Linked DNA regions of Nitratireductor mangrovi. The protein of the gene in region 1 interacts with the protein of each later gene in a pairwise test. Links are inferred from orthologs where the notes say so. Each region holds a gene or a part of one and is shown on either strand. Other genes may lie near its edges.

Region 1 (14,289 bases):
ACCAGAACGCGCGGAACGATGCCACGGTGGTAATCGGGCAGAACGAAATACAGTGCGACAAGCACGGCCAGCACCGCCAGATGCAGCGCCAGCACCCTTGATGCGCTACCCCGCCCCATCAGCGCGCCACCGTGCCGAACAGGCCTTGCGGGCGGAAGACGAGCACCAGCGCCACCAGCAGGGTGGCGATCATCTTGGCCAACGTCGGCGAAAAGAACACCGAGATGATGCCGTCCGAGAGCCCGATCAATACGGCGGCGAGCACGGTTCCGCGCAGTGAACCGAGCCCGCCGATGATGACGACGATGAAGGACAGGAGCAGCGGGTCGAGCCCCATCAGGTAATGCGCCTGCTGGATCGGCACGATCAGCACGGCGGCGACCGCAGCAAGCATCGCGCCGAGCGCGAAAACGATCGCATAGACCCGGTCGACGGGGATGCCGAAATTCTGCGCCGTCTCGCGGTCGAACTGCGTGGCGCGCATGACGAGACCGATGCGCGTGCGCGTCAGCACGAACCATGTCATTCCCATCAGCACGATCGAGGCCGCGATGACGGCGAGCTTGTAACCGGAATAGCCGAACCAGGGCAGCGCGACACGAAAGTTGAACGGCGCCAGCACCGGCCGAGCCTCTGGACCATAGAAGGTCAGTGCCAGTTGCTGGATGATGTACAGCATACCGATGGTGGCAACGATCGTCGCCTCCGGGTCGTAGGAAAGGCGGCGCAGAACGAGCCGCTCGCAAATGAGTGCGACCAGCCCGACCACCAGCGGCGACAGCACCAGCGCCAAAAGGAAGCCGACGGCCGGGTGGCCCGTGACCAACGTCGAAAAGAACCAGGCGAGCACGGCGCCCAGCATGAAAAACTCGCCATGGGCGACGTTGACGACGCGCATGACGCCAAACACCAGCGACAGGCCGAGCGCGGTCAGCGACAGCACCGCGGCGGTGACGAGGCCTTCCAGGGAGGCCAGAAGCAGGTGTGGTCCGAAACCCATTCAGTCGTGGCTCTCACGCTTCCCGGGCCGGGGCAATGGCGCGGGACGATCCGGTTCGATATGCAGGCAGGACTATTGCAGCCGCCAAACGGCGGCGCCGGCCTTCCCCGCCAGGGGCGGCCGGCGCGATGCGATCAGAGCGACTGGGTGGTGTAGTCGGCCTCCGGCTCGTACATGCCGTCCTCGATCGAGGTGGTATGCACGACGTTCAGCCTGCCATCGGCGACCTGCGAGATGTTCTGGTGGCCGAAGCACTGGTGGATCTTGCCGTTGAACTTCTTGTCGCCCTGCGGGTGCTCGGGGCCGGCGGCGAATTCGGTCATCGCCTCGGTCGCCTCGACCAGCTTGGCACGGTCGTCCGGCCCCTGGTAACCGGCGGACTCCATCGCCGCCTTGATGACGTAGAGCGTTTCCCAGCAACCGAACATGTGCGCGGCCGTCGAGACGTCCTTGCCGTCTTCCTTCGAGGCGCCGTTGTCGTCGATGCCGACGGCGTCGCGATAGGCCTTCACGTAGTCCGGCGCGTCGGGCTGGAGATAGCGCGGCATGCCCTCCCAGAAATGGCTGCCCTCGAGGAACTCAAGCCCGGGGCTGGCGATGTCGACCGCTTCGAGCGAATCGATGAAGCCGAACAGCTTGGGACCGCCGCCGCCATAGAATTCGCCGAGTTCCTTGACGAATGTCAGCACGCCCGGCCCGACCATGACGTGGTAGAGCACCTCGGTCTCGGACGGGATCTGCGGCAGATAGCGTGTGAACGAGCTCTCCGTCGGCGGGATCGGCACATGCTGGATGACCTCGCCGCCCTGCGCCTGCATCGCCGCGGTGAAGAAGTCGCGATGGTCATGCCCGAAGGCGTAGTCGGGGAAGATCATGGTGACCTTCTTGCCGAGATTGGACGATACCCAGGGCGCCATCGACGACACCTGCGCCTTCACGTCGGTGATACCGGGCTGGAACACGTAGCGGTTCAGCTTGCCCGACGCGACGTGATAGCCCTCGCTGACCACGTAATACGGGATCTTGAGTTCACCGGCGGTCGGCGCCGAGCCGACGACGACGTGGCTGAAGAGCGTGCCGAAAACGACGTCGACCTTGTGCTGGTTGGCGAACTTTTCCACCACCTCGGCGCCGCGCTTGGGGTCGGTACCATCATCCTCTGTGACGATTTCGAGCGGGCGGCCGTTGATGCCGCCAGCGTCGTTGATCAGCTTGGCGGCGGCTGTGGTCGTGCGCTCGTACCAGCGGCCATAGGCGGCGCCAATGCCGGTGCGGTGCGCCTGGAAGCCGATGCGGATCGGCTCGGACGATTGCGCCTGCGCGTACCGGACAAAGCCTGGTCCGACGGCCAGGCCAGCCGCAGTCGCGCCCAGCCCCTTGAGGGCCGTGCGGCGGTCCAAGGTCCGGCTCAAAATATTGGTTTTATTGCGATTCTCAGTCATGGCTGTTCCCCGAAGATTTTGGTTTCGACCGAAGAAGGCGCTTGCAACCGATCGTGCCGTGGGCGCGAAAAATTGCTTGTGTACAAACTAAATCACCAAACTTCCGGCATGGCAACAGAAACTGCCCCAGCGGAAGGAATTCGGCCGGTTCAGTATCCGGTCGGGGTCGACAACAGCCACAGCCCGAACCCGGTATAGGCGACCATCAGGATCGCCAGCGGGATTTGGCTTCGCGCGGCGCGGGCCGTCGAACCGTGCATTCGCCACGCGACGACATGGCTCGCCGCGACCGCGAGCAGATGCCCGCCGATGATCGCCGCCGACTGGATGTTCCACATGACCCATGCCATTTCGGCGCCGGCGGTGACGGCGGCCGAGACATAGAGGCCCGCCGTGCCGAAGAGGTTCCAGCCACGTGCGAATGGATCGGAGATCGCCGCCAGCGCGTACTGGCCGTCGACAAGCAGCGCCGGCAGATGGTGCGAATAGTGGTAGCCGAGCACGATCGGCATCAGCGACCAGACAAGACGGCCGGCAGCGCCGGCGCCACCCTGTCTGCATTCGGCCAGCCATTCACCTAGGCGCACGCAGAGCACAAACAGCAGCCACAACAGAAGGAACGCCCCTGCCGCGCCGAGGCTGTTGGGCATGACAACGGCCGAGCGGCCCGGAAACTCGAGCGGGTTGATCCCCGACAGTCCCAGCCAGAAGAAGGTCCGCATCAGGCTGTCGAAGGAGATCGAACTCAGCGTGAGCAGCAGGAACGCCGTTCCGCTTGCCGCGAGTGACGGCGCGAGCACGAGGCCGGCGCCCGGCAGCCTGAACCGGACCAGCGTGCGGCCTTTGCCCGTCGTCCTGAAAACGGCGATACCCATCTGCGCGACGATGGTGAAGAGCAAGGTCAGGAACTCGCCGTTGCGGCACCATGCGCGGAAGCCGAAGGCGATCATGCCGGCAAGCGAATAGAGCCAATAGGCGATCATTGCGGTGGCGAGCGCCTCCGGATCGGCCGGCGCGACATAGACCAGTTCGAACCAGACAAAAGCGCCAAAGGCGGCAAAGGCCGGCCATCGCCCCGCAGCGCGTGGATACGCAAACAAGCCCCCTTCCGCCCCTCGTCCAATCAGCCGCGTCGCCAGCCGCCACGGCGCGTACCAGGGGTTGAGCCAGCGCCAGAGGTCGCCGACCACGCCCTGCACCAGAAGCATGCCGATCCAGACGAACGTCCAGAACACCAGCGGCAGCGGGTTTGACAGCGGGTCGCGGCTGCCGCCAAGCCCCGCGGCCAGCAGGCTGGCGAGAACCAGAAACGAGATTGTGCTGCCGAGAAACCGCCCGTCGACGGGCAGGACAAGAGCCCGCAAGCGCAGGCGCGCAAGCCGGTCGAGCGGGCTTGGCGGCGTGAATGCCAGAATGGCGAAACTGAGGGCGACGGCGACGGCCCCGCCGAACAGATAGTACCCCGTCGGCAAGAGCAGCACATAGCCGCGATCGGAGACATGCGCGAGCGCCGGCACTGCCAACAGGAGCCCTGCCAGGCCACCGGTCGCCCGAAACCACCGTTTTCGCCCGGAACTTGTCACTCCCGCTCCTTCGCGAAGGTCGGCATCAGGTATGGCATGTTCGCCATGCTGGCAAAAACCCGCGCGGAAAAATGCGTAATAGACGGGCCTCTGCCCCGCCCAGCCGTTGCTCCAGCGCCAAAATTTCACGGCAGCATCTTTCAGCAACGAAAGCATTTGCTAAATAATGGATAGCTCCCATCCGGGAAACTGTATATCCAGACACTCGACTATTGGGACTCACGCCGAGGCGCGATGTGCTGAACGAAACGAGCGACATGGCTGGCGCGGCCAATGTGAGCGACGAGCTTGACCAGGGCTTCCTGCCGGAGCTTCTCGGCCGTCAGATTCGTGTGACCTATCTGGCCACCTTCCGGATCGTCGAGCAGGGGCTAATGGCGTTTGGCATCACGCCGCAGCAATTTGCCCTTATGATGATCGTCGACCGCAACCCGGGATCGCGCCAGAGCCTGCTCGCGCGCGCCCGCGGTCTCGACAAGTCGACCCTGGTGCCGATGATCGACCGGCTTGAGCGCGACGGGCTGCTGGAACGGCGGCCGCTGCCGACCGACCGCCGCATCAAGACCATCTGGATCACCGAACGCGGACGCGAGGTGCTCGATCTGGCCGTGCCGGCGGTACAGGACAGCGACCGGCTCATCGGCGGCAATCTCAGCGCCGAGGAACGGGCCGAGTTCCTGCGGTTGATGGAGAAGGTTCGCAGCGGGATCAGCCACAACGGGCAGGGCGAAGAGTAGGCGGCGTCTCTCGTCCTGTGGAAATCTCGGGCAAGGCAACGCACGGCGATGGCGGTGCTGGCAAGCCGCGCTAAGGTCGCCTCCATGCACCCTTCCAAGGACATTTCGCGTCTGATCGAGATCATGGCCGCGCTCCGGACACCCGGCAGCGGCTGCCCGTGGGATCTCGAGCAGGACTTTTCCACGATCGCGCCCTACACGCTCGAAGAGGCCTATGAGGTTGCCGACGCCATCTCCCGCAACGATCTGGCCGACCTCAGGGACGAGCTCGGTGACCTTTTGCTGCAGGTGGTCTTCCATTCCCGCATGGCCGAGGAGGCCGCTGCCTTCTCCTTCGGCGATGTGGTCGAGGCGATCACCCGCAAGATGATCCGTCGCCACCCGCATGTCTTCGGCGACGAGGACGCCCGCGCGGCGGGCATGGCGAAAGGCATGTGGGAAAAGATCAAGGCAGAGGAAAAGGCCGAAAGGCGCGCTGACCGCCTCGAACGCGGCGATCCGGCGGAAGACCATGGCAACGGCTATCTCGACGGCGTTCCCCTTGCCTTGCCTGCCCTCACCCGCGCCCTGAAGCTGCAGGAAAAGGCCGCCCGGGTCGGCTTCGACTGGCAGGATCCAGGCCCGATCCTCGACAAGATCGCCGAGGAGATCGACGAACTGCGCACCGCCCTGCGCGAAAGCGACAAAAAGGCGGCCATGGACGAGTTCGGCGACGTGCTGTTCGCATTGGTCAATTTCGGACGCCATATCGGCACGGATGCCGAAACCGCGCTGCGCGGCACCAACGACAAGTTCCGGCGCCGGTTTCACCAGGTCGAAAAGGCGCTTGCCGATCAGGGCCGCAGCCTCGACGAGGCCTCGCTCGACGACATGGAAAACCTCTGGCAGGCCGCCAAGGCTGCCGAATAGCTATCCCGTCGCCCGGCGGCGCGCGAATTCGTCACGCGCGGTTTCCGTCATGCGTACTTCGAGGGCCGCGCCGCCATCCTCGCGGTCCTCGCGGTCGAGCACCTCGGCATTGCGGTAGAGCCAGTCGATCAGCCGCATTTCGTCAGCCGACAGGGTGACGCGCAGATCGGTGAGCGCGCCGGAAACGCGGTTTTCGATGACCTCGAGCAGAAGCGGCATCCCCTCCCCCGAAGCGGCGGAGATGGCGACCGGGTGATGATCCTCGGGCCCGCCGTGCGCCGCGAGCATGCGCTCGCGCGTCTGGACGTCAAGCTGGTCGATCTTGTTCCAGACCTCCAGCACGCGGCGATCATCGGTGGTTTCCACGCCGAGGTCGGCAAGGATTCGCTCCACATCCTCCGCCTGGGCCGCCGCGTCGGGATCGGAGATATCGCGCAGATGGATCACGAGATCGGCCTCGATCACCTCCTCCAGCGTCGCCCGGAACGCGGCCACGAGATGTGTCGGCAGGTCGGAGATGAAACCCACCGTGTCGGACAGGATCACGATCGTGCCGCGCGGCAGCCGAACCCGCCGCAAGGTCGGGTCGAGGGTCGCGAACAGCATGTCTTCGGCGAGCACGCCGGCACCCGTCAGCCTGTTGAACAGCGTCGATTTACCGGCGTTGGTGTAGCCGACGATGGCGACCACCGGAAACGGCACCTTCTTGCGCTTCGAGCGGTGCAGTTCGCGCGTTCGCCTCACCGTCTCCAGCTCACGCTTGAGCTTGGTGATCTTGTCCTGCAACAGCCGGCGGTCGGCCTCGATCTGCGTCTCGCCCGGCCCGCCGAGGAAACCGGCGCCGCCGCGCTGGCGTTCAAGGTGGGTCCAGCTCCGAACCAACCGGCCGCGCTGGTAGTTCAGATGGGCAAGTTCAACCTGCAGCGCGCCTTCCTTGGTGCGGGCGCGGCGGCCGAAGATCTCGAGGATCAGCCCGGTGCGGTCGAGCACCTTGGCGTTGAGCGCGCGCTCGAGATTGCGCTGTTGCACCGGGGTCAGCGGATGGTCGATGATGGCAAGCGTGGCGCCGGTCTCGGCAATTTTGCCAGCCAGTTCCTCGACCTTGCCGGCACCGAGCAACGTCGCCGGTCGCGGATCGTTGACGGTGACGATCTCGGTGTAGACGGGCGCAAGGTCGATGGCCTGGGCGAGCCCGACCGCCTCTGCAAAGCGGGCGTCGGGTGTCCGCTCGAGGCGCGGGCGGGTCCTGTCTTCCGAGCCGGTTTCGCGGGCGCGGTTGGGGAGTACCGGCACGACCACGGCCGCGCGCGTAGCATCAGCCGGCGCGCCGTCAGCCGCCGTTTTCGTCGCCCCATCCCGCCGCCCGGCCGGATTTATTGTGTCCAATCAGCCATCCCGGCCATTGTCGTCACCATCGAACATCTGCACCGGCTGGCTCGGCATGATGGTGGAAATGGCATGCTTGTAGACAAGCTGAGAGTGGCCGTCTCGTCGCAACAGCACACAGAAATTGTCGAACGATGTGACGACACCTGTCAGCTTCACGCCGTTGATCAGAAAGATTGTGAGAGGATTCTTGCTCTTGCGAACTGTGTTCAGGAACAGGTCCTGAAGATTCTGCGAACGTTCCGCCATTTTTCTTTCTTCCGCCGTTCCCCGTTCTCCGCTGTTACGGCGTCGAGTCCGGACATCGAGGTCCGAAACACGCACATGCCCGCCGCCGAAACAGACACACCCCGAGCGTAAGGTATTCTATCCTAGCGGTTATCAGGCTTGGCATTTTTCCGCAACGTCAAAAAATGCCGCCCTCAGGGAAAGGGTAATGCTGCCCGGGTGGCCGTTGGCCACTGTGTCGCCGTCTATCATGACGACCGGCATCACGACCGTCGTCGCCGCCGTAATGAAGGATTCGCGGGCTTTCTTGGCTTCTTCGACACTGAAGGGACGTTCCTCGATCTCGTAGCCGAGCTTTTTCGCCACATCGAAAACGGTCGCCCTCGTGATGCCGCGCAGGATGCCGAAATCGGCCGGTCGGGTCACGAGGCGCCCGTCCTTGGTGACGATCCAGGCATTGGTCGCGGCCCCTTCCTTGACCATTCCGTCACCGTCGACGAACCATGCTTCCTGGGCGCCGGCATCCTTGGCCTGCTGACGTGCCAGCACGTTCGGCAAAAGCCCGACGGTCTTGATGTCGACCCGGTCCCAACGATTCTCCGGCACGGTGATGACGGAGATCCCGGTCTCGGCCTTGCGGCGCGCAGCTGCCGGGTCGGAACGTTTCGCCGTCACGACAAGGGCCGGCCTGATGGCGGTCGACGGGAAGACATGGTCGCGGGGGGCGACACCACGCGTGACCTGCAGATAGACCAGACCGTCGCGGACACGATTACGCCTGACGACCTCACGCATGATCAATCGGAGCACATTGCGTTCGACCGGCCAGTCGATCTGCAGCTCGCCCAGCGAACGATCGAGGCGATCGAGATGGCGCGTCATGTCCATGATGTGGCCGCGCGCGACCTCGCAGACCTCGTAGACGCCGTCGGCGAACTGGTAGCCGCGATCCTCCATATGCACCATCGCCTCGGCATGGCGCTGGTAGCGGCCGTTGACATAGGAAATGCGCGGCATGGGGTCCCCTCTGGCGTTCGGCGGGCGCTGGTTGTCAGAAATATTCGAGACTGACGCGGAACATCTGCTCAACCTGCCGCACGGCATTGGCGAGCGCGAAGATCACGATGCGGTCGCCGGGGCGGATGACGAAGGCCCCGTCCGGCTTGATGGCAGCGCCATCACGATAGACGATGCCGAGCCGCATCCCGTCCGGCAAGTCGAGGTCACGCAGCGGCGAGCCCACCAGCGGTGAGGTTTCCAGCGCCTCGGCCTCGATGATCTCGGCCGCACCGCGCTGCACGCTGTGCACGGCCCGGATGCGGCCGCGGCGCACATGCTGGAGGACACGCGAGATCGTCACCGTGCGCGGATTGACATGAGCGTCGATGCCAAGCGTGCGGGTGAAGTCCTGATAGGTCGGGTTGTTGATCAGCGCCAAGTTCGACTTGCAGCCGAGCCGCTTGGCCATGACGCTCGACAGGATGTTGACCTGGTCGTTGTTGGTCAGCGCCACCATCAGGTCGGCGTCCTGGATGTCGGCCTCCAGAAGCACCTTCTGGTCGAGCGCGCTGCCGTTGAGCACGACGGTGCGACGCAGCTTGTCGGCAATGGCGACCGCGCGCTCGCGGGTGTCCTCGATAATCTTGACCTTGGCGCGCGACTGCCGCGCCTCGAGCGCCTTGGCGACATAAAGCCCGATATTGCCGCCGCCGGCCACGACGATGCGCATCGCCTCGACCTCCTCATGGCCGAACAGACCGAGCGTGCGGCGCACCTGGTCCTTGGTCGTCACCACATAGGCAAGGTCGCCCGCAACGAGCTGATCGGCGGAATGCGGAATGAACAGGCGGCCATTGCGCGATACGCCGACCACGGTCGAGGGAAGGTCCGGGAAAAGCTCGGAGAGCTGCGACAGCGGCGTGTTGATGACCGGGCATTCCTCCTGGCACTCGATCGCCACCATCGCGACCTTGTCGTCCGCGAAACGCACGACATCGGTAGCGCCAGGCAACGCGATCCGGCGCAGCACCATTTCCCCGACCTCGATTTCGGGCGAGATGATGACATCGATCGGCAGGTGCTCGCGCGAGAACAGGTTCTGGTAGTGCGGCAGGAGGTAGGACTGGGCGCGGATGCGGGCGATCTTGGTCGGGATGTTGAAGATCGAATGGGCAACCTGGCACGCGGTCATGTTGACCTCGTCATAAAGGGTCACCGCGATGAACATGTCGGCCTGCTGGGCGCCGGCCATTTCCAGCACGTCGGGATGGGCGCCATGGCCGACAAAGCCGCGCACGTCGAGTTGGTCGCGGATGGTGCGCACCAGTTCCGGCGAGGTGTCGATCACCGAAACGTCGTTGCGCTCGGCCGCGAGCCGCTCGGCGATGCCATAGCCGACCTGGCCTGCGCCGCAGATGATTACCCGCATGGTCTGTCCGTCTCCGCCTCACACACCGAGAGACTTCAGTTTCCGGTGCAATGCGGAACGTTCCATACCAATGAACTCGGCCGTGCGCGAGATGTTGCCGCCAAATCGGTTGATCTGGGCGATCAGATATTCCTTCTCGAAATGCTCGCGCGCCTCGCGCAGCGGCAGCGCAAGGATGTGCTGATCCGACTGGTTCGGCGCGCGTGGCATCACGTCGCCGATCTCGGCCGGCAGAAGATCGGCGGTGATCGGCGCCTCGGCATCGTCGCCGCGGGCCAGAATCATCAGGCGCTCGACATTGTTGCGCAATTGCCGGACATTGCCGGGCCAGTTGTGCGCCTGCAGGACCGCCAGCACGTCGTCGCCGACCCGGCGCGACTTGATTCCGGACTGGCGCGCCATCTGCTTCATGAAATGGTCGACGAGATAGGGAATGTCCTCGCGCCGCTCCGAAAGGGCCGGCACGATCACCGGAACGACCGCCAAACGGTGGTAGAGGTCTTCCCGGAACCGGCCCTCGGCGATCATCGCCTCCAGGTTTTGGGCGGTCGAGGAGATGATACGCACGTCGACCTTGACCCGCTTGGCGCCGCCCACGCGCTCGAACTGCTGCTCGACCAGCACACGCAGGATCTTGTTCTGCGTCTCGCGCGGCATGTCGGCGATCTCGTCGATGTAGAGCGTGCCGCCATGTGCTTCCTCAAGCGCACCGACCTTGCGCTCCGCCCCGTTCGGCTCGGTGCCGAACAGCTCGATCTCCATGCGCTCCGGTGTGATGGTCGCGGCGTTCAGCGAAACGAACGGTCCCTCCTTGCGCACCGACATGGCGTGGATGGCGCGGGCCACCGACTCCTTGCCCGAACCGGACGGCCCCATCACCATGACGCGGCTGTTGGTCGGTCCGATTCGTTCGATGGCGTGGCGGAGCTGGTTCATCGGCGCCGACATGCCGATCAGGTCGAACGTGTCGGCGGTGCGCTTCTTCAGGTCGCTGACCTCGCGGCGCAGCTTCAGCGTCTCGAGAGCGCGTTCGCAGATCAGGATGAGCCGGTCCGCCTTGAACGGCTTCTCGATGAAATCGTAGGCGCCGCGCTTGATCGCCGACACCGCGGTCTCGATAGTGCCGTGGCCGGAGATCATCACCACCGGCATCTGCGGATGGATCGTCTTGATCTCGTCGAGCAGGGCCAGCCCGTCGAGGCGCGAACCCTGCAGCCAGATATCGAGGAAGATCAGCGACGGCACGCGGTCGGCGATCGCCGCCAGCGCGCTGTCGCTGTCGTGCGCGGTGCGGGCCTGGTGGCCCTCATCGTCGAGAATGCCGGCGACGAGTTCGCGGATATCTTCCTCGTCGTCGACGACCAGGATGTCAGACGCCATTTCGGACCTTCTTCTTTTCGCTGTCGACGCTGTCGCCAGACGCCGTCGTTTCTTCCGCCCCGTTGCCCTCGAGCGCCGGCAGGAATACCCTGATCAGGGCGCCGCGGCCGTCGAAAAAATCGGCCGGCGCATCGTGCAGTTCGAGCCGGCCGCCATGGTCCTCGATGATCTTGCGGACGATGGCGAGCCCGAGCCCGGTGCCCTTTTCACGGGTGGTCATGTAGGGCTCGAGCAGTCGCTGCCGGTTCTCGCGCGGCAGCCCCTTGCCGTTGTCGACCACATCCACGGTGATCCATTTGCCGGCCTTTGCCGCGGTGATGCGCACCGCGCCCGGCAGATCGCCACGCTCGCTGTCGGATTCGATCGCCTCGGCGGCGTTCTTGACCAGATTGCCGAAGGCCTGGCTCATCAGACGGGTATCGAAGCTGCCGGTGAGCGGCTCCTTGCCTAGCTTGTGCTCGAAACCGATCTCGGCCCGGCTGACCTCGACCAGGAACACCGCCTCGCGCAGGGAATCGCGCAGATCGGTAACCTCCATGGTCGGCTTCGGCATGCGAGCGAATGCCGAAAACTCGTCGACCATGCGGCCGATGTCGCCGACCTGGCGGATGATGGTGTCCGTGCACTGGTCGAAGACCTCGCGGTCCTCGGTGATCACCTTGCCGTAGCGGCGGCGAATGCGCTCGGCCGACAGCTGGATCGGCGTCAGCGGGTTCTTGATCTCGTGCGCGATGCGGCGCGCCACGTCGGCCCAGGCAGAAGAGCGCTGCGCCTGCATCAGGTCGGTGATGTCGTCAATCGTGACGACATAGGCCGGGCTTTCCTGCGTCTTTTCGCCTTCCTCGATCGTCACCTGGACGTTGAAGGTACGTTCCGCGCCGGCACGGAAGAACGTCACCTGTTCACGATAGACCGGCCGGCCGGACCCGCGCGCGATCTCGAAAACCCGGCCGATATGTGGCAGCACCGAACTCAGCCTGTCGCCGAGCGCCTTCGATGCTCTGACATGGAGCATGGTCTCGGCGGACCGGTTGACGATGGTGATGACGCCATCCGGGTCGACGCCGATGACCCCGGCAGTCACGCTTGCCAGCACCGCTTCGGAGAAGCGGCGCCGTTCGTCGATCTGGTCCTTGGCCGAGATCAGTTCGTTGCGCTGCGACTTCAGCTGTCCCAGCATCTTGTTGAAGGTGTCCCCGAGCGAGGCGACGTCGCCATCCGAACTGCGCACGGGCACCGAGACATCGAGATTGCCGGTCGAGACCTCGTCCGCCGCGCCGATCAGCTGCCGGATCGGTCGCACCAGCCGGTCGGCGACGGCGATGCCGGTCCAGATCGCGGAAAGCACGATGATCAGCGTCAGCCCGAGATAGACCAGGGCGAAGGCGAACTGGACGGAGGTGCGGCTTTCCTCCAGTTCGCGATAATCGCCGGCGTTGGCCTGGACGATCTGGCGCGCCCGGATCACCTCCGGATCGACAAGCCGGATCGTATAAAGATAGCTGTCATCGATCTCCGCCAGCCGGATGATGGAACCGACGATATTGCGGGTGCGCGGCTCGATCAGCACCGGATCGCCGTCGGCCGCATCCTTGACGGCGCCTGCGGGCGGTTCCGGCATCGCAAACTCGGCGCGCGTGTCGGCCTGGATGATGACGCTGCCGTCGTTCCGGATCAGGGCGGCGTGGGCCAGTCCGCGGCCTACCGCCTGCTGCGTCATGAGTTGCTGGAAGCCTGTGCGGTCGAGGCTGTAGAGGGCCCTGTTCTGGTCGAGCGTCACCGCCATCGACAACGCCGTGCCCTGCAGGTTGCGCGCATTCTCCTGGACGTATGCCTCGGCGATCGACAGCGACGAACTCACGATCGCCTTGGTCTTGATCTCGAACCAGCGATCGAGCCCGATGTCGAGCGTGATCGACGCGATGATGGCGACCGCGAGCGCCGGAACGGCTGCGATCAGCGAGAACAGCGCGACGATGCGCACGTGCAGCCGCGAAGCGGCCTTGCCGTGCCGGCGCGCCACGATGATGCGGTGCACCTCGCGGCCGATCAGCGCGATCAGCGCCAGGATGAGCGTGACGTTGACGGCAATCAGCGTCAGCGTGACCTGGCGGGTCGGCAGGATCGGTCCGAGACCGACCAGGATCGAAAACGAAACGGCCGCGCAGATCAGTGCCGCCACGACGGCGATGATGCCCGGCAACGCCAGCAGCCTGCGCCCCTCCGGCGAGGCGGGGCCGATCACGTCGCCGGCCCGCATGAGTTCGGTCTGAGTCGTCATTTCCTGCCACGCAGTCGCCGTGGCACTCATGCAACACAATGTGGCGATTCTGCAACAAAATCGCGGCAGTCGTGGATTTTTCGGGCGCTCAGCCGCCGCGTGCGGTGCGGTAGACGTTGATGCCCAATTCGCGGATCTTCTTGCGCAGGGTGTTGCGGTTGAGGCCCAGCAGTTCGGCTGCCCGGATCTGGTTGCCGCGCGTGGCCGTCATTGACGCCAAGACCAGCGGATATTCGACCTCGGCCAGGATGCGCTGGTAGAGCCCGGCCGGTGGCAGCTCGTCGCCATAGGATGTGAAATAGCGCTGGAGATAGTGCTCGACCGCCTGGCCGATTGTGATGTTGTCGGGCAGCATCGCCTGCGTCTGTCCGGCCTCGGGCCGCGCCGCGCCGCTCAATTCGGCGTCGATGATCTCGGCGGTGATCTCTTCCTGCGGGTAGAGCGCGGCCAGCCGCCGCACCAGGTTTTCCAGTTCGCGCACATTGCCCGGCCACGAATAGCGTTTCATGGCGTCGAGCCCCGCCGGGACGACGCGCTTGGCCTGCAGGCCTTCCTTCTCGGCCGCGGCAAAAAAATGCCGCACGAGGTCGGGTACGTCCTCGGCGCGCTCGCGCAGCGGCGGCAGGCGAAGCGGCACTACGTTAAGGCGATAGAACAGGTCCTCGCGGAACAGGCCCTGATTGATCAGGGTGCGCAAATCCTTGTTGGTGGCGGCGACGATGCGCACATCGGTCTTGATCGGGGTGCGGCCGCCGACGGTCGTGTATTCGCCCTGCTGCAGCACGCGCAGAAGCCGGGTCTGCGCCTCCATCGGCATGTCGCCGATCTCGTCGAGAAACAGCGTGCCGCCCTCGGCCTGCTCGAAGCGTCCGGTCGAGCGGTGCTGGGCACCGGTGAAGGCGCCCTTCTCGTGCC
Region 2 (14,318 bases), 2.7 Mb from region 1 along the record:
GCGCTACAAGGACTATGTCGCGACCGCAAAACCGGCCTTCGAGAGGTTCGGCGCGAAGTTTCTGGCCCGCGGCGGCAGCTACGAGGTAATGGAGGGGGCCGGCCGAGCCCGCAACGTGGTGATCGAGTTTCCATCGTTCCAGGCCGCGACCGATTGCTACAACTCGCCCGAATACCAGGCCGCCAAGGCCATCCGTGTTACCGTCGCCGACGCCGACATGGTGATCGTGGACGGGTATGAAGGCTGACGCTGAGGCGTCCACGAAATGGCTGGTGCCGGCCGGCTATGCCATCCGGCTTCGGCGGGTAGAGGATGATCCGCTGCTGCTGGTGGTCGAGAACCGGGCCGCCGAACTCTTTCGCAATCACGGTTACCCCGACCTGGCGGACGATCCTTTCGATAACATGGAGGATTTCCGCGCGATGATTGGCGCGAACCGTGTCTGGGTCGCGATTGCTCCGGAAGGTCTTCCAGTTGGCTATGCGGTCGCCGGTCCATTGGATGATCTTGTGCACTTGCGCGAGTTGTCGGTCGACCCGGCGCACGGGCGCCGGGGCGTCGGGGCCGCTCTGGTAAGGACAGTGCTTGCGGCGGCTAAACATCAGGCCGCCGGCGGCGTAAGCCTCACGACCTTTCGCGATGTGCCGTTCAACCGGCCATTCTACAAGAAGCTCGGCTTCGAGGAGCTTCCGTCGCCGACGCGCCACAGTCGCTCCGCACCGCATTTGAAAATGAGCTGCCGCCCGGCGTCGACCCGAGCCAACGGCTGCTGATGATCCATAGGACGACGTGATCTTTCGCGGCTGGTGCGCGAAGCGCACGATCTGTGCGCGGCAGTCCTTCTCTATTGCATTGCAGCAAAAGGCTGATACCGTCATCGTTCATAACTAATTAACGCCGCCGGCGCGATTCTGGTCGGCCATCGAAACGGAAGGCGGGTCATTTCGATGTTTTACCAGTTCTACGAATGGAACCATGCCGCGATCCAGCCCTTCAGGGCGGTCGCGGACGCAACGCGGCTTTTTTATACCAACCCGCTCAATCCGCTGTCGCACACATCGTTGGGGCGCTCCACGGCGGCCTTCGCGGAGATGTTCGAGCGGACGACGCGCCGGTACGGCAAGCCGGAGTTCGGCATCGAGAAGACTGTCGTCGACTGGAAGGAGGTGCCGGTCACAGAGCGCATCGCCTGGTCGCGGCCTTTCTGCGACCTGATCCACTTCGAGCGCGCAGTCCCGAGCGGGCATCGGCCGGATCCGAAGCTGTTGATTGTCGCGCCGATGTCCGGCCACTATGCGACCCTGTTGCGCGGCACGGTCGAGGCGATGCTGCCGCATGCCGAGGTCTACATTACCGACTGGGCCGACGCGCGCATGGTGCCGCTCGCGGAAGGCCATTTCGATCTCGACGACTATATCGACTACGTCATCGACATGCTGCATGCGCTGGGGCCCGACACCCACCTGATGGCGGTCTGTCAGCCTTCGGTGCCGGTCCTGGCGGCGGCCGCGGTCATGGAGGCGCGAGGCGACCGCTTCGCGCCATCCACCATGACGCTGATGGGCGGCCCCATCGACACCCGCATCAACCCGACCGCCGTCAATCAGCTTGCCGAGGAAAAGGACCTTTCCTGGTTCCGCGACAACGCGATCATGCAGGTGCCCTGGCCCAACCCCGGCTTTGCCCGCGACGTCTATCCGGGGTTCCTGCAACTCTCCGGCTTCATGAGCATGAACCTCGACCGGCACATCATCGCCCACAAGGACTTCTTCATGCATCTGGTGAAGAACGATGGCGATTCGGCCGACAAGCATCGCGACTTCTACGACGAATATCTCGCCGTCATGGACCTTACCGCGGAGTTCTACCTGCAGACCGTCGATACGGTGTTCATCCGCCATGCGTTGCCCAAGGGCGAGATGACGCATCGCGGCGAGCCGGTCGATCCGTCGGCGATCCGTTCGGTGGCGCTGATGACCGTCGAAGGCGAAAACGACGACATTTCCGGCCTTGGCCAGACCAAGGCGGCGCAGACGCTGTGTTCCAACATCCCCGACGACATGCGTGTGCACTACATGCAACCGGCCGTCGGCCACTATGGCGTCTTCAACGGTTCGCGCTTCCGCTCCGAGATCGTGCCCCGCATCGTCGACTTCATGACCAGCTACGGTCGTGAAAACCGCATGCCCGTGCGTCCTCGCCTCGTCAAGAGCGCCGGCGCCAACGGCTGATATTTTTGGCGCTCTATCCGGCAAGAAAAAAGCCGCGCCCGTAGCGCGGCTTTCGAAGGGTGTAGGAAGGCTACCCGGCTATGTCCCCTGATAGAGGGCGTCGCCGGGTGTCCGTGAAGCCTCAGCTCTGGCTCGACGCGGCCTGCGGGCGGGCGGCAGCACCGGGCCGGGCCGGCCGCGGCTTGCGCTTCGGCCCCGGAATCAGCCCTTCGCGCTGCGCCAGCTTGCGCGCGGCCTTGCGCGACCGGCGCACGGCCTCGGCCTTTTCGCGGGCGCGCCTCTGCGACGGCTTCTCATAGGAGCGGCGGGACTTCATCTCGCGAAAGACGCCCTCGCGCTGCATCTTCTTCTTCAGCACCTTGAGTGCCTGTTCGACATTGTTGTCTCTGACGAGTACCTGCAATGTTCTTCCTTTTCTGCGCGGCGTGCGCCGCTGTTGCGGGTGGCCTTGCGGCCGTTCCGGCCCGCGTCTCGAATTGGCTCGACACGGAACGATGTTCTTGCCCGGATGAGGCGCGATGACGCGCCTGCTGCCAACTGGCGACCGGCAGCCGATGCTGCCGCGAGTACGCCGGGCAAATCAGGATGTGGGCACGATGTAGTCGATCCGGGCACAAAGTGCAAGGAAGGTGACACCTTGTCGGGCGATGGCATCATGCATGGCGCATGCGCGCTGGGGAACCCGCATGCCGGCGACAAGCACTTGATCCGACGCCGATTTCGGCCACTCAGACGGGTTCCAACGGGGCGGGAATGGCCGACGTCCTTTCCGCCGCCTGGCACAGATCGGCGATCACGCAGCGTTCGCAGTCCGGCTTGCGTGCCTTGCAGACATAACGTCCGTGCAGGATCAGCCAATGATGCGCATGGCGCATATATTCGGCCGGAACGATCGCCAGGAGGCCGCGCTCGACCTCCTCAGGCGTCTTGCCCGGCGCCAGGCCGAGCCGGTTGCCGATCCTGAGAATGTGGGTGTCGACCGCCATGGTCGGCTGCCCGAAGGCCATGTTGAGCACCACATTGGCGGTCTTGCGGCCGACGCCCGGAAGTGTGGTGAGAAGGTCGCGTTCGTCCGGCACCTCGCCGCCATGATCGCGGATCAGCGCTTCAGACAGCGCGATCACGTTCTTCGCCTTGTTGCGCCACAGACCGATGGTGCGAATGTATTCGCCCACCTTCGCCTCGCCGAGTGCCAGCATCTTTTCGGGCGTATCGGCGACGGCGAACAGCGCCCGCGTCGCCTTGTTGACGCCGACGTCGGTCGCCTGCGCGGAAAGCACGACTGCGACCAGCAACGTGAAGGCGTTGACATGCTCGAGTTCGCCCTTCGGCTGCGGTCGCTGTACCGAAAACCGCCGGAAGATCTCGCGCACCTCGTCCGCGGTGTAGCGTGAGCGCACCCGTTTGGCTGTCCTGCGGCCCGCCGACCGTCCTGCGGCATTTTTGGTCTTTGGCTTTCGCATCCCGCCTCTATAATCGCTCCCATGGCTGAAACCTATGCCGCCGACGAGCCGATCTTCAAGGCGCTGCTCACGCCGCACCGGTCGCTGGGCCGCACCGGCTTCCTGGTGCTGATGGGTGTGCTGGCGGTCGGCTGGGGCGCCGTCGGCCTGTTTTTCCTGTCGATCGGCGCCTGGCCGGTGTTCGGCTTCTTCGGTCTCGACCTTCTGGCGGTCTACATCGCCTTCCGGCTCAACTACCGCGCTGCGCGCGCCCGCGAGGAAGTCTCGGTTTCGCGCACCCTTGTCGATATCCGCAAGACCGCGCCCTCGGGGCGCACCGAGGAGCACCTTTTCAATCCTTTCTGGGCGCGCTTCTCGGTCGCCCGGCATGAAGAGATCGGCATTACCGGCATGGCCGTGGAAGGCCAGGGAAGGCGTGTACCGCTTGGCGGCTTTCTCAATCCCGAAGACCGCGAGAGCTTTGCCTCCGCCTTCGGCCGGGCGCTGGCGACAGCCAGGGCTGGTTAGGTCGAATCTCGCGCATATCGGCAAGTTTCGGGTGGAGAAAGGACGCTCGCGGCGCGATATTCGCGGTCAAGGAGATCTGATCATGAACGCTCACACCGCGGTCCTCAAGAAGGACATCACCCCACCCTCCGGCCACCCCGATTTCGGCGATTACGAGATCGTCCGCCGTGTCATCGAGAAGATCAGCCTCGACTACCGCGACCAGCCCTCGCTCGAAGCGCTTGCAGCCGAGGTTGGCGAGACGCCGACCGGGCTGCAGAAACTCTTTACGCGCTGGGCGGGGCTCTCGCCCAAGGGTTTCCTTCAGGCGGTCACCCTTGATCATGCCCGGCGGCTGCTCGACGACGGCACGCCGCTTCTGGAAACCGCGCTCGAGCTAGGGATGTCCGGACCTGGCCGGCTGCATGACCTTTTCGTCACGCACGAGGCGATGTCGCCCGGGGACTACAAGACCCGGGGCGCCGGTCTCGTGATGCGTTATGGCTACCACGTCTCGCCCTTCGGTATTGCGCTTGTCATGGTGACCGACCGCGGTCTGGCCGGTCTCGCCTTTTGCGATCCCGGCGGCGAGCGTGCCGCCTTCGACGACATGGCTGGCCGCTGGCCGAATGCCGACTATGTCGAGGATATCGCCGCGACCGCACCTTATGCGGCCCGCATTTTCGATCCGGAACGCTGGCGCCGCGACGAGCCGCTGAAGGTCGTGCTGATCGGCACCGACTTCCAGGTTCGGGTGTGGGAAGCGCTGCTGCGCATTCCGATGGGCCGCGCCAGGCCCTATTCGGCGATCGCCGAGGAGATCGGCAAGCCGGCGGCGAGCCGCGCCGTGGGCGCGGCGGTCGGAGCCAATCCGCTCTCCTTCGTGGTGCCGTGCCACCGTGCGCTCGGCAAGTCCGGTGCGCTCACCGGCTATCATTGGGGGCTGACGCGCAAGCGCGCCATCCTTGGCTGGGAGGCGGGCCAGACCGCCGCCTGAACCTATCGGCACTCAGGCCGTGGCAGTTGCGGCCGGCCGCCTATTCCAATCGATGCCGAAAATCGTCTAGCCTCCCGACAGCGTTCGCGGGAGGCCTTGCGTGGTCGTTGTCATTGGTTCCGTCAATCTCGATCTTATCGCCACCGTCGGCCGGCTGCCCGGCCCGGGCGAGACCGTCGCCGGTGACGCCTTTTCCACCGCGCCGGGCGGCAAGGGTGCCAACCAGGCATTGGCGGCGGCGCGTGCCGGCGCCAGTGTTCGCATAATCGGCGCCGTCGGCATGGACGCCTTCGCCAAGGAGGCGCTGGCCCTGCTGAAGGCAGGGGGCGTCGACCTCTCGGGCATAGGCGAATCGCATGCGGCCACGGGCACCGCGCTTATCCTGGTTGCCGAGGACGGGGAAAACATGATCGCCGTCGTGCCGGGGGCCAATGATTCGGTGCTGCCGGGGGACGTGGACAAGGCGCGGCTGCAAAAGCGGGATGTGCTTCTCTTGCAGAACGAGATCCCGCTGAAGACCGTCCGCGCGGCACTTGAGGCTGCTCGCAGCGCTGGCGCGACGTCCATCCTCAACACCGCGCCCTATGCGGACGACATCGCCGATCTCCTGGCGCTTGCCGACATGGTCGTCGCCAACGAGACCGAGTTCGACCTTTGCGCCGGTAGGTTGGCGTTACCCGGTTCCGACCGGGAGGCGCGGATGAAGGCCTTCGTTGCCCAGACCGGCCGCACGATTGTCGTCACGCTTGGGGCTGCGGGCGTTGTTGCCGCGACGCCGGAGACCTTCCTGCGTGTGCCGTCGCCGGCCATTGAGCCGGTCGACACGGTCGGCGCCGGCGATACCTTCTGTGGCTATCTTGGCGCATCGCTCGAGGCTGGCGAAACGCTCGAAGCGGCGTTGCGCCGCGCCGCCGCTGCCGGCGCGCTCGCCTGCCTCAGGCCGGGGGCCCAGCCGGCCATTCCCAGGGCGAAGGAAGTTGCCGATCGGCTGTGACCGGCGGCGTAAGGGAGGAAGAGATGTCAATCGAAATCTATACCGCCTATGTGTTGGTTTGCCTGGTGGCAACGGTGATTCCGGGGCCGACCAACATGCTGATCGTCGCCAACGGCATCCGCCATGGCGTGCGTGCCGGGCTGATGAACGTTGCCGGCACACTGCTTTCGTTGACCGTCATGATCGCCATCGCCGGTATCGGACTCACGTCGCTGATAGAGCTTGCCGGCCATTGGTTCAGCTGGGTGAAGCTTGCTGGCGCCGCCTATCTGTGTTGGCTCGGCTGGAAGATGTTCCGCTCCGCCGGAGCCGCGTCCAACGATCCAGCCAGCCTCGCGGCCCCGCGCCGCGGCTTCTTCATGCAAGGTTTTCTCGTCTCGATGGGCAATCCCAAGCAGCTTCTGTTCTTCGGTGCGCTTTTGCCGCAATTCGTTGACCCAGCCGCCAATCACATTGCTCAAATCGCGATCCTTGGCGCCACCGCACTCCTGTTCTCGGCCATCTCCGACGGCAGTTATGCGCTCGCCTCCGGCAATTTCGGCAAGCGGTTGACGCCGCGGCGCATGCGCCAGATTGCCCGCATCGGCGGTTCGTTACTGATCGGCGGCGGTCTCTGGGTCGCGCTTTCGCGGGCGCGGTGAAGTTTGGTCAGAGTCGTCCGAGCCGCTCGGTGAGCAGTGCGTAGAAGGCATCGGAATCGATGTCGCGGATCACCATGGCATTTTTCTGCCTTTCGGTGACGCCCCACCAGTCGACCACCGTCATGCCCATCGTCAGTTCCGAGCTTATCTCGATCTCGACATTGCACATGCGGCCGGAAAACAGTTCCGGCTTGACCAGATAGGCGATCACGCAGGGGTCGTGCAGCGGCCCGCCATCGGAACCGTATTTCTCGATGTCGAAACGTTCGGCGAATTCAAGCATCTGCGCCGTCGCCAGCCCGACCGGGGTGCCGAGCGCGCGGATCGCTCCGACGCGCGCCTTGCTGGTGCGCGGCTTGTGGGTGACGTCGAGCGGCATCATCACGATCGGCACGCCGGCGCGGTAGACGATGTCGGCGGCATGCGGATCGACGTGGATGTTGAACTCGGCCGCCGGTGTGACATTGCCGCCTTCCGAATAGCCGCCGCCCATCAGCACGATCTCGCGAATGCGCGCAGCGATCCGCGGCTCGCGGTTCAGGGCCAATGCGATATTGGTAAGCGGGCCGAGCGGACAGAGCGTGACGCTGCGCTCCGGCTCCGCCATCAGGGTTTCGACGATGTAGTCGACGGCATGTCTTTCCTGCAGCGGCATCGCTGGCTCCGGCAGCACCGGCCCGTCAAGCCCGGTCTTGCCGTGGACGTGCTCGGCGGTCACCAGATGCCTGACCAGCGGTCGGATCGCGCCGGCGAACACGGGTATGTCAGGGCGGCCGGCAAGTTCGCAGACCTTGCGGGCGTTCTTGGAGGTCAGTTCCAGCGGCACGTTGCCGGCCACCGTGGTGATGCCGATCACCTCCAGTTCCGGGCTTGCCAGCGCCAGCAGGATGGCGATCGCGTCATCCTGGCCGGGGTCCGTGTCGATAATGATCTTGCGGCCGCCGGCCATTCGCATCCCTCCGGTATCCACTTGAAGTCACTGTTGCGGCGGACCATATCAGCAGGGTGCGGGAGAATGCCATCCGGGTTTTTCCGCCATCCACGTCGCTCTTTGAGGACATGTCGATGACGCGAATGACGCCTTTTTCGAATCCGCTGCTGCTCGGGTTCGAAACGATGGAGAAGACCCTGGAAAGGGTTTCCAAGTCCGCGGACGGCTACCCGCCCTACAATATCGAGCGTATCCGCGGCATGAACGGCAGCGACGACCGGTTGCGCATCACGCTGGCCGTGGCCGGGTTCTGCGACGAGGACCTCGAAGTCGCCACCGAAGACAACCAGCTTGTCATCCGTGGCAGGCAGGTAGACGAGGTGGAGCGCGATTTTCTGCACCGCGGCATTGCCGCGAGACAGTTCCAGCGCACCTTCGTCCTCGCCGATGGCATGCGGGTCACCGGCGCCGAGCTCAAGAACGGACTTTTGTCGGTCGACCTCGACCGGCCCGAGCCCGAGCGCCATGTACGGAAAATAAACATCTCGGTGAAAGACTGACGATCGCCGCGATAGCCCTGAACAGGGTCGGCCCGATGGGCGGCCCGGATGGAGGCTGACATGAACGATATCAAGCTGACCATGAGCCAGGACCAGTTCGCCCACCTCGGCGAGGGAGCCGTGGCCTATCTGCGCAAGGTGTCCAGCGATGACTTGCGTGGGCGCTTTCCGAATCTGCCGGAGATAGCGTCGGGCCTGGAACTGTGGGCACTCTTCGCTGCCAACGGCCAGCCGATCATGCTGACTGACGAGCGCGAAAGCGCGCTAGGCGCCGCAATCCAGAACGACCTTACCCCGCTCAGCATCCACTGACGGTTTTCCCAAGCCTCGAACCTTGGAGCGCTCAGGCAGCGTGCGAGGCGGGCTTGGAGGCCAGGAAAGTGTGAATGGCCGCGGCGTCCTTGGTGCCGCGGATCTTCGCCACGGTGTCAGGATCGCGCAACACTCGCGCGATCCGCGACAGCGCTTTCAGATGGTCGGCACCCGCCCCCTCGGGTGCGATGAGCAGAAACACCAGGTCGACCGGCTGGTCGTCCAGGGCCTCGAACTCGACCGGCGTTTCCAGCCGCGCGAAAAGTCCCGTAATAGCTTCCACGCCCGGCAGTTTACCGTGCGGGATCGCGATACCGTTGCCGACACCTGTCGAGCCAAGCCGCTCGCGCTGCAGGATCGTGTCGAAAACCTCGCGCTCCGGGATACCGGTGATCTGGCTCGCCTTCTCGGCCAGCATCTGGAGCAGCTGCTTTTTCGAATTCGCCTTCAAGGCCGGCATCACTGCCGAAACCTCGATCAGATCGCTGAGATCCATTTTTCTGCATTCCTTCCTCTGCTCCCGCGGTGCCGGGCCCTCTAGGGCGGGTGGCGCGGTCGTCAGAAACGGGACTAGGCCGTGCCGGATGTCTCGGACGGGTCTATCCAGCCGATATTGCCGTCTGCGCGGCGGTAAACGATGTTGACGCTGTCGGTGCCGGCGTTGCGGAACACGTAGACCGGACTGTCCTTGGTATCGAGTTCGATGACGGCGGAGGCGACGGTCATGGTCCTCAACTGCAGCGAGGACTCCGCGACTACAGCCGGGGAAAAGTCCTCCGGCACCTCTTCGTCCTCCTCGGCGACCGGCGCCATGACCCGGTAGGCTGCGTCGGTCCAGGCCGCTTCCTGTGGCGCGCCCTGGTGTGACTTCAGCCGCCTCTTGTAGCGGCGCAGCCGCTTTTCGATCCGGTCGGCCGCCGCATCGAACGCGGCCTGCGGATCCTGGGCCCGGCCCTCGGCCTGCAGCGCCATTCCGGTGTCGAGATGGAGCATGCAGTCAGCCGAATAGCGGGATCCCGACTTTTCGACCGTTACCCGGCCCGAAAATCCCCCGTCGAAATATTTGTCCACTGCCTCGGCGATCCTGTCATCGATCTTGGTGCGGAACGCGTCGCCGATTTCCATCTGCTTGCCAGAAATTCGCAGGCCCATCTGAACGCCGACCTTTCCTCTCCAGACCAAACACGATTGCGAGTTTATACCCGTGGCCGCTGCGCACAAGGTTTCGCAGCGTCATCAACGCCAGGGCCTAAGCCATTGTTCCGGAGTGAGCTACCGTCATCATCCTGCCGCGGCGCGAACATGTCGCCGCCGTTCGGGTGGCGGGCTTCTATTCCCTGTCGGGAGCTTTGTCAACGCGAGGATTTTTCCGAACGGAAGATCGCCCGGCGGTGCGCGCGCTCAGCGATCCGCCGCCGCAAGCGCCCGCTTTTCGCGCCGGCGTTGCACCGATGAGGGAATGCTCATGCTTTCCCGGTACTTCGCGACCGTGCGCCGGGCGATGTCGATGCCGGTTGTCCTCAGGATATCCACAATGGCGTCGTCGGAGAGCACTTTCGCCGCCGTTTCCTCGTCGATCATCTCGCGGATGCGGTGGCGCACCGCCTCGGCGGAGTGCGCGTCGCCGCCCTCCGCCGAGGCGATCGCCGAGGTGAAGAAGTAGCGCAGTTCGAACATGCCGCGCGGGGTCATCATGTATTTGTTGGAAGTGACCCGGCTGACCGTCGATTCGTGCATGCCTATCGCGTCGGCGACCGTCTTGAGGTTGAGCGGCCGCATGTGGCGGATGCCGTGGACCAGAAAGGCGTCCTGCTGGCGCACGATCTCGGAGGTGACCTTGAGGATGGTGCGGGCACGCTGGTCGAGACTGCGCGTCAGCCAGTTGGCGTTCTGCAGGCATTCCGACAGGAAGGCCCGGTCGGCATCCGAGCCGGCGTCGGCCGACACGCGGGCGAAATAGGTCTGGTCGACAAGGACGCGCGGCAGCGCGTCTGGATTGAGTTCCACCGCCCAACTGCCGTCGGGCGCCGCCTTGACCACGACGTCGGGCACGATGGTCTCGATCCCGTCGTGCAGGAAGGCCGAACCCGGCTTCGGGTCCAGGGTGCGGATTTCGGCCAACATGTCGATGAGGTCGCCTTCGTCGACGCCGCATAGTTTTCTCAGCGTCGCAAAGTCGCGCCTTGCCAGGAGGTCGAGATGGTCGACGAGCACTCGCATCGCCGGGTCAAGCCGCTGCCGCCGCGCGAGTTGCAATGCAAGGCATTCCGCAAGGTCCCGGGCAAACATCCCCGCTGGGTCCACTGTCTGGCACGCGGCGAGCACGCCCTCGACATCCGCCAGCGGCGCGCCCAGGCGGTCGGCGACGTCGTCGAGCTCGAGTCGAAGGTAACCGCACTCGTCGAGGCCGTCGGCCAGTTCGGCGGCAATCAACCTTTCGCGCATGCCCGAGAAAAGGAAGACGAGCTGTTGGTGGACGTGGTCGCGCAGGGTCGGCGCCGCGGCCACCACATCCTCGAGATCGAACCCATCGGTCATGCCCGCATGGGTGCCCGGGCCGGCGCCCAGGCCGGAGCGCCAACTGGCCATGAGTTCCGGGCCGAGGCGGTCGCCGCCGCCCGGATCGTCGGGAAAGACGTTTTCCAGCGTGCTGTCCAGCCGCCCGGCCAGCCTCTCGGCGCTCGGGTCGAGGTCGGCTTCGAACCATTCCTCGGTCGTGTCGTCGCGGCGCTGGACATCGTCTGCCGGCTCAAGCTCAGGGGCCTCGTCGTCGCCGCGCTCAAGCAGCGGATTGCGCTCGATCTCGTCGTCGATGAAGCGTTCCAGCTCGGCATGGGTGAACTGCAGCAGCCGGATCGACTGCATCAGTTGCGGCGTCATGACCAGCGACTGCGCCTGGCGCAGCTGCAACTTGGCTGTCAGGGCCATCCCGGCTCCGCGTTTGCCCCATCCGGCGGAATTCCGGACGAATTACGTCACATAAGGAAACTGGCCCGCGTCTTGCTTGTCAAGCAAAAGGCGCGCTGACGGTCCTCTCGGGCGCTGAGTTGGTAAACCATTCGCAACGCTTCGGGCCGATCAGGGCCGAAATCACAGCGTGAAGCGTTCGCCGAGGTAAAGCCGCCGCACGTCGGGATTGTTGACGATGTCGCTGGCCCGGCCATGGGTCAGGACCTGCCCGGCGTGCAGGATATAGGCGCGATCGATGAGGCCGAGCGTCTCGCGAACGTTGTGGTCGGTGATCAAGACACCGATGCCGCGCGCCGTCAGGTGGCGCACGAGCTGCTGGATGTCCGAGACCGCGATCGGGTCAACGCCGGCGAAGGGCTCGTCGAGGAGCATGAAATTGGGATTGGAGGCCAGCGCGCGCGCGATCTCCAGCCTGCGCCGCTCACCGCCGGACAACGACAGCGCCGGCGCCTTGCGCAGATGCGGGATGTGAAACTCTTCCAGCAACTCGTCGAGCTTTTCCTCGCGCCGCCGCCGGTTCTTTTCCACCACTTCGAGCACCGCGCGGATGTTGCCTTCCACGGTGAGGCCGCGGAAGATCGAGGCTTCCTGCGGCAGGTAGCCGATGCCGAGCCTTGCGCGTCGGTACATCGGCATCGAGGTGACGTCGAAGCCGTCGATCTCGATCATGCCCTCGTCGACCGGGATGAGACCGGTGACCATGTAGAAGCAGGTGGTCTTGCCGGCCCCGTTGGGTCCCAGCAGGCCGACGGCCTCGCCGGCGCGCAGGCCGATCGATACGCCGCTGACGACCGCGCGGCCGCGATAGCTCTTGGAAAGGCCCCTTGCGATCAGCGTACCCTTGTAGCGTTCCCGGTCCGGTCGGACGCCGGTCGCTGCCGATCCGTCGCCGTCCGACCTGCCGAGAAGCCGCGAGAAGACCGTCAAATGCCCGGCCCTTACTGGCTTTGTGACTTGGGGTTGAGCAGCATCTTCACGCGGCCGGTCGCGTTGGCGCCCTTGTCGCAGCCATCAAGAAGCGCCTGGCCGGTCGCCATGTGGACGGTCAGCTTGCAGCCGACCACCACGTTGCCGCTGTCGGACAGCACCACCTCCTTGCCGGTCATGACCAGTATCTCGGTCTTCATGTCGAAGGTGGCGGCGTCGGCGGTGGCGACCTGTGTCTCGGTCTTGACGTAAACTTTCTGGTCGACTTCCAGACGCTCGATGTTGCCGGCCCCCGCGCCCGCGATCGGCGAGGTGCTCCCATCATCCTGCTTGAGGTAAAAGACCCGCATGCGACCGGACTTGAGCACCGTCGGGCCCTGGACCACGTTGACGTTGCCGGTGAAGATCGCCAGACCCTCCTGGTCGCGCACTTCGAGGCGGTCGCTCTCGATCTGGATCGGCTCGTCGCCCGACAACTTGAGCCCCGTCACGCGCGACGTCTCGCTGGTCTGTGCATAGGCGGGCGCGAGGGAAAGTCCGAACACGATCGCGGTGAGGGCGCTGGAAATCCGGTTCATGTCAGTCACCCGCTGCCGTGCCCGGTTCACCGGACGTCTGCTTTGGCTCGATCGTCACGCGAACGCGCTTTTCGAAAACGAAGACCTTGCCTTTTTCGAGCACCTGGAAACTGTCGGCGGTGATCCGCGAGCCGGTCTGCACAATGTCGACAGGCTTTTCGGTCGAGAGCTCCCCGGCATCGATGTTGATGAAGGCCGATTCAAGATTGGCCGTCATGCCGTCGCTGGTCTTGAACGTAACCGGGCTTGTGATGTCAAGCGTATTGCCGGCCTCGTCAAACTTGCCGGTCGCCGCCCGCACCGTTGCCTCATTGCCGCCGCTGACCGGAAACGTCGCGTCGATCTCCTCCAGTTCGATCAATCCGGACTGCGACAGATCCTGGATCGCGCGTATGGCAGTCATGGTGTAGGGCAGGTTTTCGTCGGTGTAGCCGCTGACCTTCGGGTTTGCCATCACCAGCTTGCCGTCGCGGATCGCCGTCGCCTCGACATCGATGGCAAGCCCCGTCGGAGAAAGCGCGTAGGAATAGGCGAAGAAGCCGGCCGCCAACGCCGCTGCGATGACAGGTAGCGCGAGTTTGACGGCGCGTACCCGCGTTGAATGTCGCTTTGCTTCCAGGAAGGCGGCCTCGTCGCGGCGCGCGGATGCGTTGCCGCCTGCGGCGACGCTGCTCTGTTCCGCGGAAGTCTGCGCCATTGCCATTTGCCCGGTGAATACCCCGCGTGATGCGACCCCCAAGGAAACCCTGTGGGTCGGGATACACGCCCGTCTGTCGAATTCCAGTCCAATATGGTTATTTTTGGATGACAAAGGCGTTCCCGCCCTCGTTTTTTCTTTCTCCAGCCTCGTCCCAACGCTGATAGACGTGCGCGCGACCGGGTAGCGGGCGTTTCATTCGCGCTGCTTTAGGTCTAGATAGCCGGGATATTCCGTCCAGCGAACGAGGCAGGAGATGGCGCTCAGAGCCGATGAATTGATCGATCGCCGCAGGTTGCGGCGCAAACTCACCTTCTGGCGTGTCGCGGCGCTGCTGGTCGCGGCATTGGCGATTGCTGCCTTCGCCTGGCAGGCCTTCGGCGACGGGCTGCCGGGACAGGGTGCCGACCAGATCGCCAAGGTCCGTATTGAAGGCACCATCACCGAAGACGAGGAACTGCTTGAACGCCTCGACAAGATCGCCGAGTCCGACGCGGTGAAGGGAGTCATCCTCAACATCGACTCGCCGGG

Evidence for each region.
Region 2: the proteins of trkA (region 1) and ptsN interact in binary tests that used the Escherichia coli proteins (3 or more experiments, as listed by UniProt). The link is inferred for Nitratireductor mangrovi from one-to-one orthologs.

Annotation. Positions count from the first base shown.
Region 1 is NZ_CP042301.2:1,456,191-1,470,479, reverse strand. Bases 7,526-10,407 are described here. They hold trkA (Trk system potassium transporter TrkA), read right to left. Parts: upstream 9,714-10,407; coding sequence 8,337-9,713; downstream 7,526-8,336. Other genes in these bases: ntrX (nitrogen assimilation response regulator NtrX), read right to left, coding at 9,732-10,407; FQ775_RS07160 (D-amino-acid transaminase), read right to left, coding at 7,526-8,302. Outside these bases: FQ775_RS07200 (branched-chain amino acid ABC transporter permease), read right to left, coding at 1-119; FQ775_RS07195 (branched-chain amino acid ABC transporter permease), read right to left, coding at 119-1,000; FQ775_RS07190 (ABC transporter substrate-binding protein), read right to left, coding at 1,135-2,442; FQ775_RS07185 (hypothetical protein), read right to left, coding at 2,592-3,959; FQ775_RS07180 (MarR family winged helix-turn-helix transcriptional regulator), read left to right, coding at 4,262-4,762; mazG (nucleoside triphosphate pyrophosphohydrolase), read left to right, coding at 4,847-5,671; GTPase HflX, read right to left, coding at 5,672-7,048; RNA chaperone Hfq, read right to left, coding at 7,058-7,306; more of FQ775_RS07160, read right to left, coding at 7,439-7,525; more of ntrX, read right to left, coding at 10,408-11,093; FQ775_RS07145 (sensor histidine kinase NtrY-like), read right to left, coding at 11,083-13,374; ntrC (nitrogen regulation protein NR(I)), read right to left, coding at 13,463-14,289. UniProt on the Escherichia coli protein: Part of the constitutive potassium transport systems TrkG and TrkH. May regulate the transport activity of TrkG and TrkH systems. Binds to NAD(+) and NADH.
Region 2 is NZ_CP042301.2:4,136,741-4,151,058, forward strand. The notes cover bases 7,380-10,290. They hold ptsN (PTS IIA-like nitrogen regulatory protein PtsN), read right to left. Parts: upstream 9,112-10,290; coding sequence 8,647-9,111; downstream 7,380-8,646. Other genes in these bases: FQ775_RS20355 (nucleoside hydrolase), read right to left, coding at 7,380-7,761; FQ775_RS20360 (Hsp20 family protein), read left to right, coding at 7,878-8,303; FQ775_RS20365 (BQ00720 family protein), read left to right, coding at 8,364-8,615; hpf (ribosome hibernation-promoting factor, HPF/YfiA family), read right to left, coding at 9,186-9,767; rpoN (RNA polymerase factor sigma-54), read right to left, coding at 10,017-10,290. Also shown: FQ775_RS20310 (DUF1330 domain-containing protein), read left to right, coding at 1-247; FQ775_RS20315 (GNAT family N-acetyltransferase), read left to right, coding at 237-773; FQ775_RS20320 (polyhydroxyalkanoate depolymerase), read left to right, coding at 948-2,231; rpsU (30S ribosomal protein S21), read right to left, coding at 2,353-2,634; nth (endonuclease III), read right to left, coding at 2,960-3,694; FQ775_RS20335 (DUF2244 domain-containing protein), read left to right, coding at 3,716-4,201; FQ775_RS20340 (methylated-DNA--[protein]-cysteine S-methyltransferase), read left to right, coding at 4,284-5,177; FQ775_RS20345 (ribokinase), read left to right, coding at 5,278-6,171; FQ775_RS20350 (LysE family translocator), read left to right, coding at 6,195-6,812; more of FQ775_RS20355, read right to left, coding at 6,820-7,379; more of rpoN, read right to left, coding at 10,291-11,543; lptB (LPS export ABC transporter ATP-binding protein), read right to left, coding at 11,706-12,419; FQ775_RS20390 (LptA/OstA family protein), read right to left, coding at 12,524-13,090; LPS export ABC transporter periplasmic protein LptC, read right to left, coding at 13,092-13,787; signal peptide peptidase SppA, read left to right, coding at 14,044-14,318. UniProt on the Escherichia coli protein: Seems to have a role in regulating nitrogen assimilation.